Regions from separate parts of the Pseudomonas sp. TNT2022 ID642 genome, predicted to be linked through region 2. Evidence: predicted binding sites of a transcription regulator. Region 2 holds the regulator's gene; the other holds the start of a gene.
The links. Region 2 encodes FliA, which starts transcription of late flagellar genes. Its sites were predicted from a motif close to CTAAAGTTTNNNNNNNNNNNGCCGNTAA; they were not measured.
Positions count from the first base shown of each region.

Region 1: a site for FliA is predicted at 1,643-1,670, ahead of flgM (flagellar biosynthesis anti-sigma factor FlgM). Genes of this name have one in related genera too.

Region 1 is NZ_JAMDGW010000022.1:6,413-10,614, reverse strand. Features, by position in the region: gene M5G26_RS22115 (chemotaxis protein CheV) at 1-713, opposite strand, end outside; gene flgA (flagellar basal body P-ring formation chaperone FlgA) at 796-1,557, shown strand; gene flgM (flagellar biosynthesis anti-sigma factor FlgM) at 1,707-2,033, shown strand; gene M5G26_RS22100 (flagella synthesis protein FlgN) at 2,082-2,549, shown strand; gene M5G26_RS22095 (flagellar brake protein) at 2,638-3,384, shown strand; gene M5G26_RS22090 (MFS transporter) at 3,458-4,202, opposite strand, start outside.
Region 2 is NZ_JAMDGW010000044.1:4,424-8,625, reverse strand. Features, by position in the region: gene M5G26_RS28780 (protein phosphatase CheZ) at 1-604, opposite strand, end outside; gene M5G26_RS28775 (chemotaxis response regulator CheY) at 623-994, opposite strand; gene fliA (RNA polymerase sigma factor FliA) at 1,161-1,901, opposite strand; gene fleN (flagellar synthesis regulator FleN) at 1,898-2,728, opposite strand; gene flhF (flagellar biosynthesis protein FlhF) at 2,845-4,185, opposite strand; gene flhA (flagellar biosynthesis protein FlhA) at 4,197-4,202, opposite strand, start outside.

The DNA of each region.
Region 1 (4,202 bases), on a different contig from region 2:
TCGGAAATCATCATCAGGAACTCTTCTTCCGGCTTCTTGCCCTCATCGACCAGCTTGCGCAGGTAATCCAGCGCCTGCTTGCCGTCGTTCAGCGCCACCACTTCGACACCGATCGTCTGCAGACAACGCGTGACCTGCTTGCGCGCCACCGACGAGTCATCGACCGTCAAGACACGCAACGACAGTGCCTTGGTCTGGGTCTCGACATCGACCACGCCCACCGAAATCGCTTCCGGTGTCGGCGCAACTTCGGCCAACACTTTCTCGACGTCGATGATTTCGACTAACTGATTGTCCACCCGAGTCACAGCGGTCAGGTAATGATCGCGACCCGTGCCCTTGGGCGGCGGATGAATCTCTTCCCAGTTCATGTTGACGATGCGCTCCACCGAGCGGACCAGGAAACCCTGGGTCTTGGTGTTGTACTCCGTGATGATCACGAACGGGTTGTTCTTGTCCTTCAACGCTCCGGAACCGGTGGCCATTGCCAGATCAAGGATCGGAATGGTCGCCCCCCGGATATTTGCCACCCCGCACACGACAGGACTGGACTTGGGCATCAACGTCAGCGACGGGCACTGCAACACTTCCCGTACCTTGAACACGTTGATTCCGTAGAGCTGCTGACCGTCAAGACGGAACAACAACAGCTCCAGGCGATTCTGCCCTACCAGTTGCGTGCGCTGGTTCACCGAATCCATTACACCAGCCATGCCCAGACTCCTACACCAACGCCAAGTGTTGTTGCGACGCACATTCATTGCTAAACGGCACGGCGCTTGCTTTTTAACTCGTATGAACGCTCAAACGACATTTTTTCGACGCCTGACATCACCCCTTCGCAGAGGGCTTTGTGCTGCGGGCGCTATTTGCTGCTTTTTCGCTGGCAGCCCTGCCATTGCTGATGCGGTTACCTTGCCTGACATGCTTATCGGCGTCACTCAGGGCTTTCTTGAGTTCACCGTAGAAGACTATCTGGCTACCAGTCAAACGGAAGGCCGCTACGAAATCGAAGTAAACCAGCTCGACCCGCGTATGCGCATGCCTATGTGCGACAAGGAATTGACAGCTACTTTGGAGAGTCCGGCACGTCCGCTGGGCCGGGTTACCGTGAAGGTCCGCTGTGAAGGCGCCTCGCCCTGGACCGTGTTCGTGCCCGCTCAAGTCCGCCTGTTTCGCGAGATTGTGACGACCACGCGCCCGCTCAAACGTGCGGGGATTATCGAACCACAGGACGTGACCCTGCGTGAGCGCGACGTGAGCACGATCAACCAAGGCTTTCTGACCTCGGTAGACGAAGCGATCGGACAGAAATTAACCCGACCAACGGTAGCCGATCAGGTCATTACTCTGGTTCATCTGGAACAGGCGGAAGTCGTTCGCAAGGGCGATCAAGTGGTCATCACTGCGCGCAGCGGTACGCTCGCCGTGCGCATGCCCGGCGAAGCGCTGGCCAATGGCGGTTTGAAAGAACAGATCCGCGTGAAAAACCTCAACTCGCAACGGGTCATCAAGGCGCAAGTCACCGCGCCGGGCCAAGTGGAAGTGGCGATGTAGAAAACTGGCGCTGACCACGGCTGTTCCCTAAACTGTGCCGCAGCAGGACACGCGCCGGCGCATGCAAGGCTCATTGTAAATGTGCCTAAAGTTTTCCAGGGGATGGCCGAAAACATGGCAAGCGTCCAAATTCCCAGAGGTTTTTTATCATGGTCATCGATTTCAGCCGTTTGAACAGCTCCTCGTCACTTACGGGCAGTACACGTACCAGCAACGCCAAGGAAACCGCCGAAACCGGCACCTCCGCGCCGCTGAATACCCCGGCCGAACAGGCCAGTACCGCAAAAAGCGGGGAATCGGTACACCTCAGCAATGAGGCTCAACAGTTGCAGAAGGTCACTGACAAGCTGCGCGATCAACCTGCTGTCGACAAAGCCCGTGTGGCCGAGTTGAAAGCCGCGATTGCCGATGGCAGCTATAAAGTCGACAGCAACCGTGTAGCCAGCAAACTGCTCAACTTCGAAGCCCAGCGCTAGGCCTTTGCCAGCGCGAGGCTTTTGGACGCTTAAAACCCAAGGCCAGCCATGCACGACACTAATTTATTGCAACTGATCAACGACGACTTTGCTCCAGCTCAACAATTGCTGGAGTTACTGCACACCGAATCCCTCGCGTTGCACGGTCGCGACATGCCGCTGCTGGAAGAAATTCTGGCGCACAAACAGGCATTGATCATTCTGCTTGAACAGCATGGCCGCAAGCGCAGCGAAATTCTCGCCAGCCTCAACCTGCCCGCTGATCGTACAGGTCTTGTGCAGTTGGCTGGCCAGTCGAGCATTGGCGAGCAGTTGTTGACGCAAGGCGACGCATTGACCGATCTGATCGCGCAATGCCAGGCCGCCAACCTCAAGAATGGTCAGTCGATCCAGATCCAGCAGGCCGCCACGGCCAATCAGCTGAAGATCCTCACCGGTGGTGAAGCGCCAGCGCTTTATAACGCCAGCGGTACATTTGCCAAACCCGCCACGCCGCGTCCGCTCAGCCAGGCATGAGCCGTTGATGCGCCAGCTCTATCAACCCGCGGAACATGCTGGCAAAATGCTGGCTAGTCGTCATATTTTGTCTGGAGATTGATAAACCGTGTCCAACGCCCTCAGCGCGGATGATGCTCCGCAGCCCCCTAAGGTGCTTACCACGCCACTGGAAATCTCCAGCAACCTGCGCCAGCTGCAAGAAAGCCACGATCCGCTGATCATCACCTTTCATGAGCGCAGCCAGCGCTTCCAGAGCTACCTGATCAAAGTCGACCGCGACAGCGCTTCGATCGCGCTGGACGAGATGATCCCGCGTGATGGCGAACGCTTTCTGCTGGCCGGTGAGCCGTTCAAGGTCGAGGGTTTTCACGACGGCGTTCGTATCGCCTGGGAATGCAACGGCACGCTGAACATTGAAGAATCCGACGGCGACCGTTTCTACACCGGCGAGCTACCGACCGAAGTGGTTTACCACCAGCGCCGTAATGCTTTCCGCGCCGCACTGAAACTGACTGATCTGGTCAGCGTTGAACTGGGCGGCGAAAAGCTCAAGGCGCCGATCAACGGCAAACTGCTGGATATCTCCGCAACCGGCTGCAAGCTGCGTTTCGAAGGCGATATCACTGATCGCCTGCAACTGGGCCAGGTCTATGACCGCCTGATCGCCCCGCCGCTGTTCGGCAACCAGCCGACCTCCGTCGAATTGCGTTATCTGCACTTCGAAGAAAAACTCAACATCACCTTCGCCGGCCTGCGTTTCCACAACATCAGTGGTCAGGCCGCACGTAACGTCGAGCGTTTCGTGTATCAGCTGCAACGTGAAGCACGCCGTTTCGACAAAGACGATATGTGATTCGCAGCGACCAATAAAAAGGGCAGTTCCTGGTGGGACTGCCCTTTTTTATGCGCGGTGATTTTTGTTCAGTTCAGGGTCTGCCGCCGCTGAGATCGGGCGCAGGATTATCGGTATCCGGTTCGCCTTCTGCCGCAGGCTCTGACGGCGCAGCAGGTTCAGGCTCGGGATTTGCCGGCGCCTGCACCGGGTCCTGTACCATCTGCTCCTGCACCACTTGCTCATCTACACGAGGGTCGAGGGCGGCCACCAGCGGTGAACTGGACATGCTGTCCGGCATGGCCACGTGGTGCAGCGGCGCGTCGTCGACCTGATGCAGATTGGTCACCGCTTTCGGCCGGATCCGCCACACCAGTACCAGCGCGAAGAAGCTGAAGAACGCATACAGGCTCTGACTGCCGAACAACTTCATCAGCACACCCGCGAGCAACGGCCCGATGCTCGCGCCGACCCCGTAGGTCACCAACAACATTGCTGTCAGCGACACCCGGCGATCCCCTTCCACGTGGTCATTGGAAAACGCCACCGCCAACGGATACAGACAGAACTGCACCAGCGAACAGAGAAAGCCAACCCCGAACAGCACCTCGAGCGGAACCTGCGGCAGCACCGCCAACGGTAACGCCGCCACCGCCAGGAACCCGGCAAAGCAGCGTATCAGCAGCGCTCGGTCATAACGATCGGACAACCAGCCCAACGGCCACTGCACCAGTAAACCGGCAAAGATGCAGCTACCCATGAACAGACCGACCTGCTCGGTCGACAGCCCTTGTTGCGAGGCATACAACGGTGCCAGACCATAGAACGAGCCGATGATC
Region 2 (4,202 bases):
GCACGAGTTTGAGCAAATTGCTTTCGACTTCGGTGACCAGTTGGGTCACACGCTTGATCACCTGACCGGTCAGGTCCTGGTAATCCTGGGCCAGCAGGATGTCGTTGAGATTGCTCGACACCGCACGGTTGTCCGTGCTGCTGCGTGACAGAAAACCGTCGACCCGGCGCGCCAGTTCACGGAACTCTTCAGCCCCGACCTCGCGACGCATGAAGCGACCCCAATCGGCGCTCAAAGTCTGGGCTTCGTCAGCCAGACCATTGACCACCGGTGTGGCGCTTTCCACCAGATCCATGGTGCGGTTGGCCGCGGCCTCTGTCAGCTTGACCACATAGCCCAGGCGTTCGGTGGCGTCGGTGATTTGCGACACTTCCTCGGCCTGCGGCATGTTCGGGTCGATCTGGAAGTTGACGATCGCACTGTGCAGTTCACGTGTGAGCTTGCCCACTTCCTGGTACAGGCCACGGTCACGGGTCTGATTGAGCTCATGGATCAGTTGCACAGCGTCACCGAACCTGCCTTTTTCAAGGCTTTCGACCAGTTCGACCGCGTGTTTTTTCAGGGTCGACTCGAAATCGCCCTGTGAAGATTCGTTATGCTCCATAGCTCCCCCGCGCGTTCATCAGCCGATGCGTTCGAAAATCTTCTCGATTTTGTCTTTCAACGCCTGAGCCGTGAAAGGTTTGACTACGTAGCCGTTCACACCGGCCTGAGCGGCCTCGATGATCTGCTCGCGCTTGGCTTCTGCAGTCACCATCAGCACTGGCAGGTGCTTGAGTTTTTCATCGGCACGCACGTGACGCAGCAGGTCGATACCGGTCATGCCCGGCATGTTCCAGTCCGTTACCAGAAAGTCGATGCTGCCGCTGTTGAGCACCGGAATGGCAGTCACGCCATCGTCAGCCTCGACGGTGTTGGTGAACCCAAGATCACGCAGCAGGTTCTTGATGATCCGCCGCATCGTTGAGAAGTCATCAACGATGAGGATTTTCATGTCTTTGTTCAATTCGACCTCCAAGCAGTCTTAAACGCGCCCAGCACCTGGACGCGCCACTTCAATCAATCGGCGCAGCACTCGAAGACTGTCTGGAGCACAACAGAGCAAGACCGGTGCCGTTCATCACCGCACCAGCCTCGTTCGCAGTGTCCCCACACTGCCTTCAGCGCGCTCGCCACTCCCCCAAACGCCCCCGCAAACGGGCCGCGCACTGGCTGTGTAACTGGCTGACCCGCGATTCACTGACGCCAAGGACTTCACCGATCTCCTTGAGGTTCAGCTCTTCGTCGTAGTACAGCGCCAACACCAGTCGCTCACGCTCCGGCAAATTGGCAATCGCGTCCGCCAGCGCCGCCTGGAAGCGTTCATCTTCCAGATCGCGTGACGGCTCCATATGAGCACTCGCGCCATCCTCGTGCAGCCCTTCGTGTTCGCCGTCCTGCAACAGGTCGTCGAAACTGAACAGGCGACTGCCCAAGGTGTCATTCAAAATCCCGTAGTAATCGTCGAGACTCAATTGGAGTTCGGCTGCAACCTCGTGATCTTTAGCGTCACGGCCGGTTTTAGCTTCAATTGAGCGAATTGCGTCGCTGACCATACGGGTATTGCGGTGAACCGAGCGTGGCGCCCAGTCCCCTTTGCGCACTTCGTCGAGCATCGCGCCGCGGATTCGTATGCCCGCGTACGTTTCGAAACTGGCGCCTTTGCTGGCGTCATATTTGGTCGAGACTTCGAGCAGGCCGATCATCCCGGCCTGGATCAGGTCTTCGACCTGCACACTCGCCGGCAAGCGTGCCAGCAAGTGGTAGGCAATGCGTTTGACCAGTGGCGCGTAACGCTCGATCAGCTCGTACTGCGCGTCACGTGCCGACTTCTTGTAGTAGTTCATACCGCTTGCGGTCATAGCACGGGCCCTGCCGTTTGCTGCACGAGGCGCTCGACGAAAAACTCAAGGTGGCCACGCGGGTTAGCGGGCAGCGGCCAGGTGTCGACCTTCTGCGCGATCGCCTTGAACGCCAGTGCGCACTTGGAACGCGGAAAGGCTTCGTACACCGCGCGCTGCTTCTGCACCGCTTTACGCACGCTTTCGTCGTAAGGCACGGCGCCGACGTATTGTAGAGCGACGTCGAGGAAGCGATCCGTGACCTTGGTCAACTTGGCGAACAGGTTGCGCCCTTCCTGCGGGCTCTGCGCCATGTTGGCGAGGACGCGGAAGCGGTTCATGCCGTAATCGCGGTTGAGCAATTTGATCAGCGCGTAAGCGTCGGTAATGGAAGTCGGCTCATCGCAGACCACCAGCAACACTTCTTGCGCGGCGCGTACAAAACTGACTACCGAGTCACCAATACCCGCAGCGGTGTCGATCACCAGTACGTCGAGATTGTCGCCGATGTCGCTGAACGCCTGAATCAGGCCGGCGTGTTGCGCCGGGCTCAGGTGGACCATGCTCTGCGTGCCGGACGCCGCCGGCACGATGCGAATGCCTCCGGGGCCTTGCAACAGCACGTCGCGCAATTCGCAACGGCCTTCGATGACGTCGGCCAGTGTGCGTTTAGGGGTCAGCCCCAACAATACGTCAACGTTCGCCAGACCGAGGTCGGCGTCCAGCAGCATGACCCGACGGCCAAGCTCTGCCAGCGCCAGCGACAAGTTCACTGACACGTTAGTCTTGCCGACGCCACCTTTGCCGCCGGTCACCGCGATCACCTGTACGGGATGCATGCTGCCCATGTTATTTCTTTACCTTGTCTTGCATAGACGGAGGCCACATTACTGGCTGCGCGTTCACAACCGGAACAATGCATGGCAGACCATCGATGTAGGTACAAAAACTGTTCATGAATACCTCAGCCTACCTGCTTGGTCGGGCTGTGATAGATATCAGCGAACATGTCAGCCATGGCTTCTTCGCTGGGTTCTTCCTGCATTTGCACGCTGACGGCGCGGCTGACCAGTTGATGACGGCGCGGCAGATGCAAATCATCCGGAATCCGTGGGCCATCGGTCAGGTACGCGACCGGCAATTCATGACTGATCGCCAGGCTCAACACTTCGCCAAGGCTGGCCGTTTCATCCAGTTTAGTCAGGATGCAGCCGGCAAGCCCGCAACGCTTGTAACTGTGATAAGCGGCGGTTAGAACCTGTTTCTGGCTGGTGGTTGCCAAGACCAGATAATTTTTTGAACGGATGCCACGCCCGGCCAGACTTTCGAGCTGCATGCGCAGCGCCGGATCGCTGGCTTGCAGGCCGGCAGTATCGATCAATACCACGCGTTTGCGTAGCAGTGGATCCAGTGCCTGCACCAGCGATTGGCCCGGATCGACGTGGGTCACTGGCACATTGAGAATCCGCCCCAGTGTCTTCAGTTGTTCCTGAGCGCCGATGCGGAAGCTGTCCATGCTCACCAGCGCGACATTCTGCGCGCCGTATTTCAGCACATAACGCGCGGCAAGCTTGGCGAGAGTCGTGGTCTTGCCCATGCCGGCAGGGCCGACCATGGCGATCACACCGCCCTCTTCCAGTGGCTCGACTTCCGGTACGGCAATCATCCGCGCCAGGTGCGCGAGCAACATGCGCCAGGCCTGACGGGGTTCTTCGATATCGGTGATCATCGCCAGCAGATCGCGCGACAACGGGCCGGACAGGCCGATACGTTGCAGACGACGATACAGATTGGCTTGCGCCGGACGGCTGCCTTGCAGCTGATTCCAGGCCAGGGTGCCGAGCTGAACTTCCATCAGCTCGCGCAGGCTGTTCAATTCGAAACGCATCGAATCCAGTGCACGCGGATCAACACCGCCGGAGGACTGCGCAGGCGCCGGGGCCGGACGCGCTGGAGCAGCGTAAGTCGGCTCGCTCAGCGGTTCAGCGGCAGTCAGCGGCAGGCCAGCGGTCAACGGCAGCCCGGCGAAGATCTGGCGATTGCTGTTGCCGTCGGCTTCGCCACGCAGGCTCAGTTCGGCCTGGGCGGTGACGATGCGCGACTGAGTCTTGCGCAGCTCGTCTTCGAGTTCCATGTTCGGAACCCGTGGCGCCAGCGCCGACAATTTGTAATCCAGTGCCGCCGTCAGCTCGACACCGCCGGCAATGCGGCGATTGCCAATGATGGCGGCATCAGCGCCCAGCTCATCACGAACCAGCTTCATGGCCTGACGCATATCGGCGGCAAAGAAACGCTTAACTTGCATAAACCACTACCTCAGCC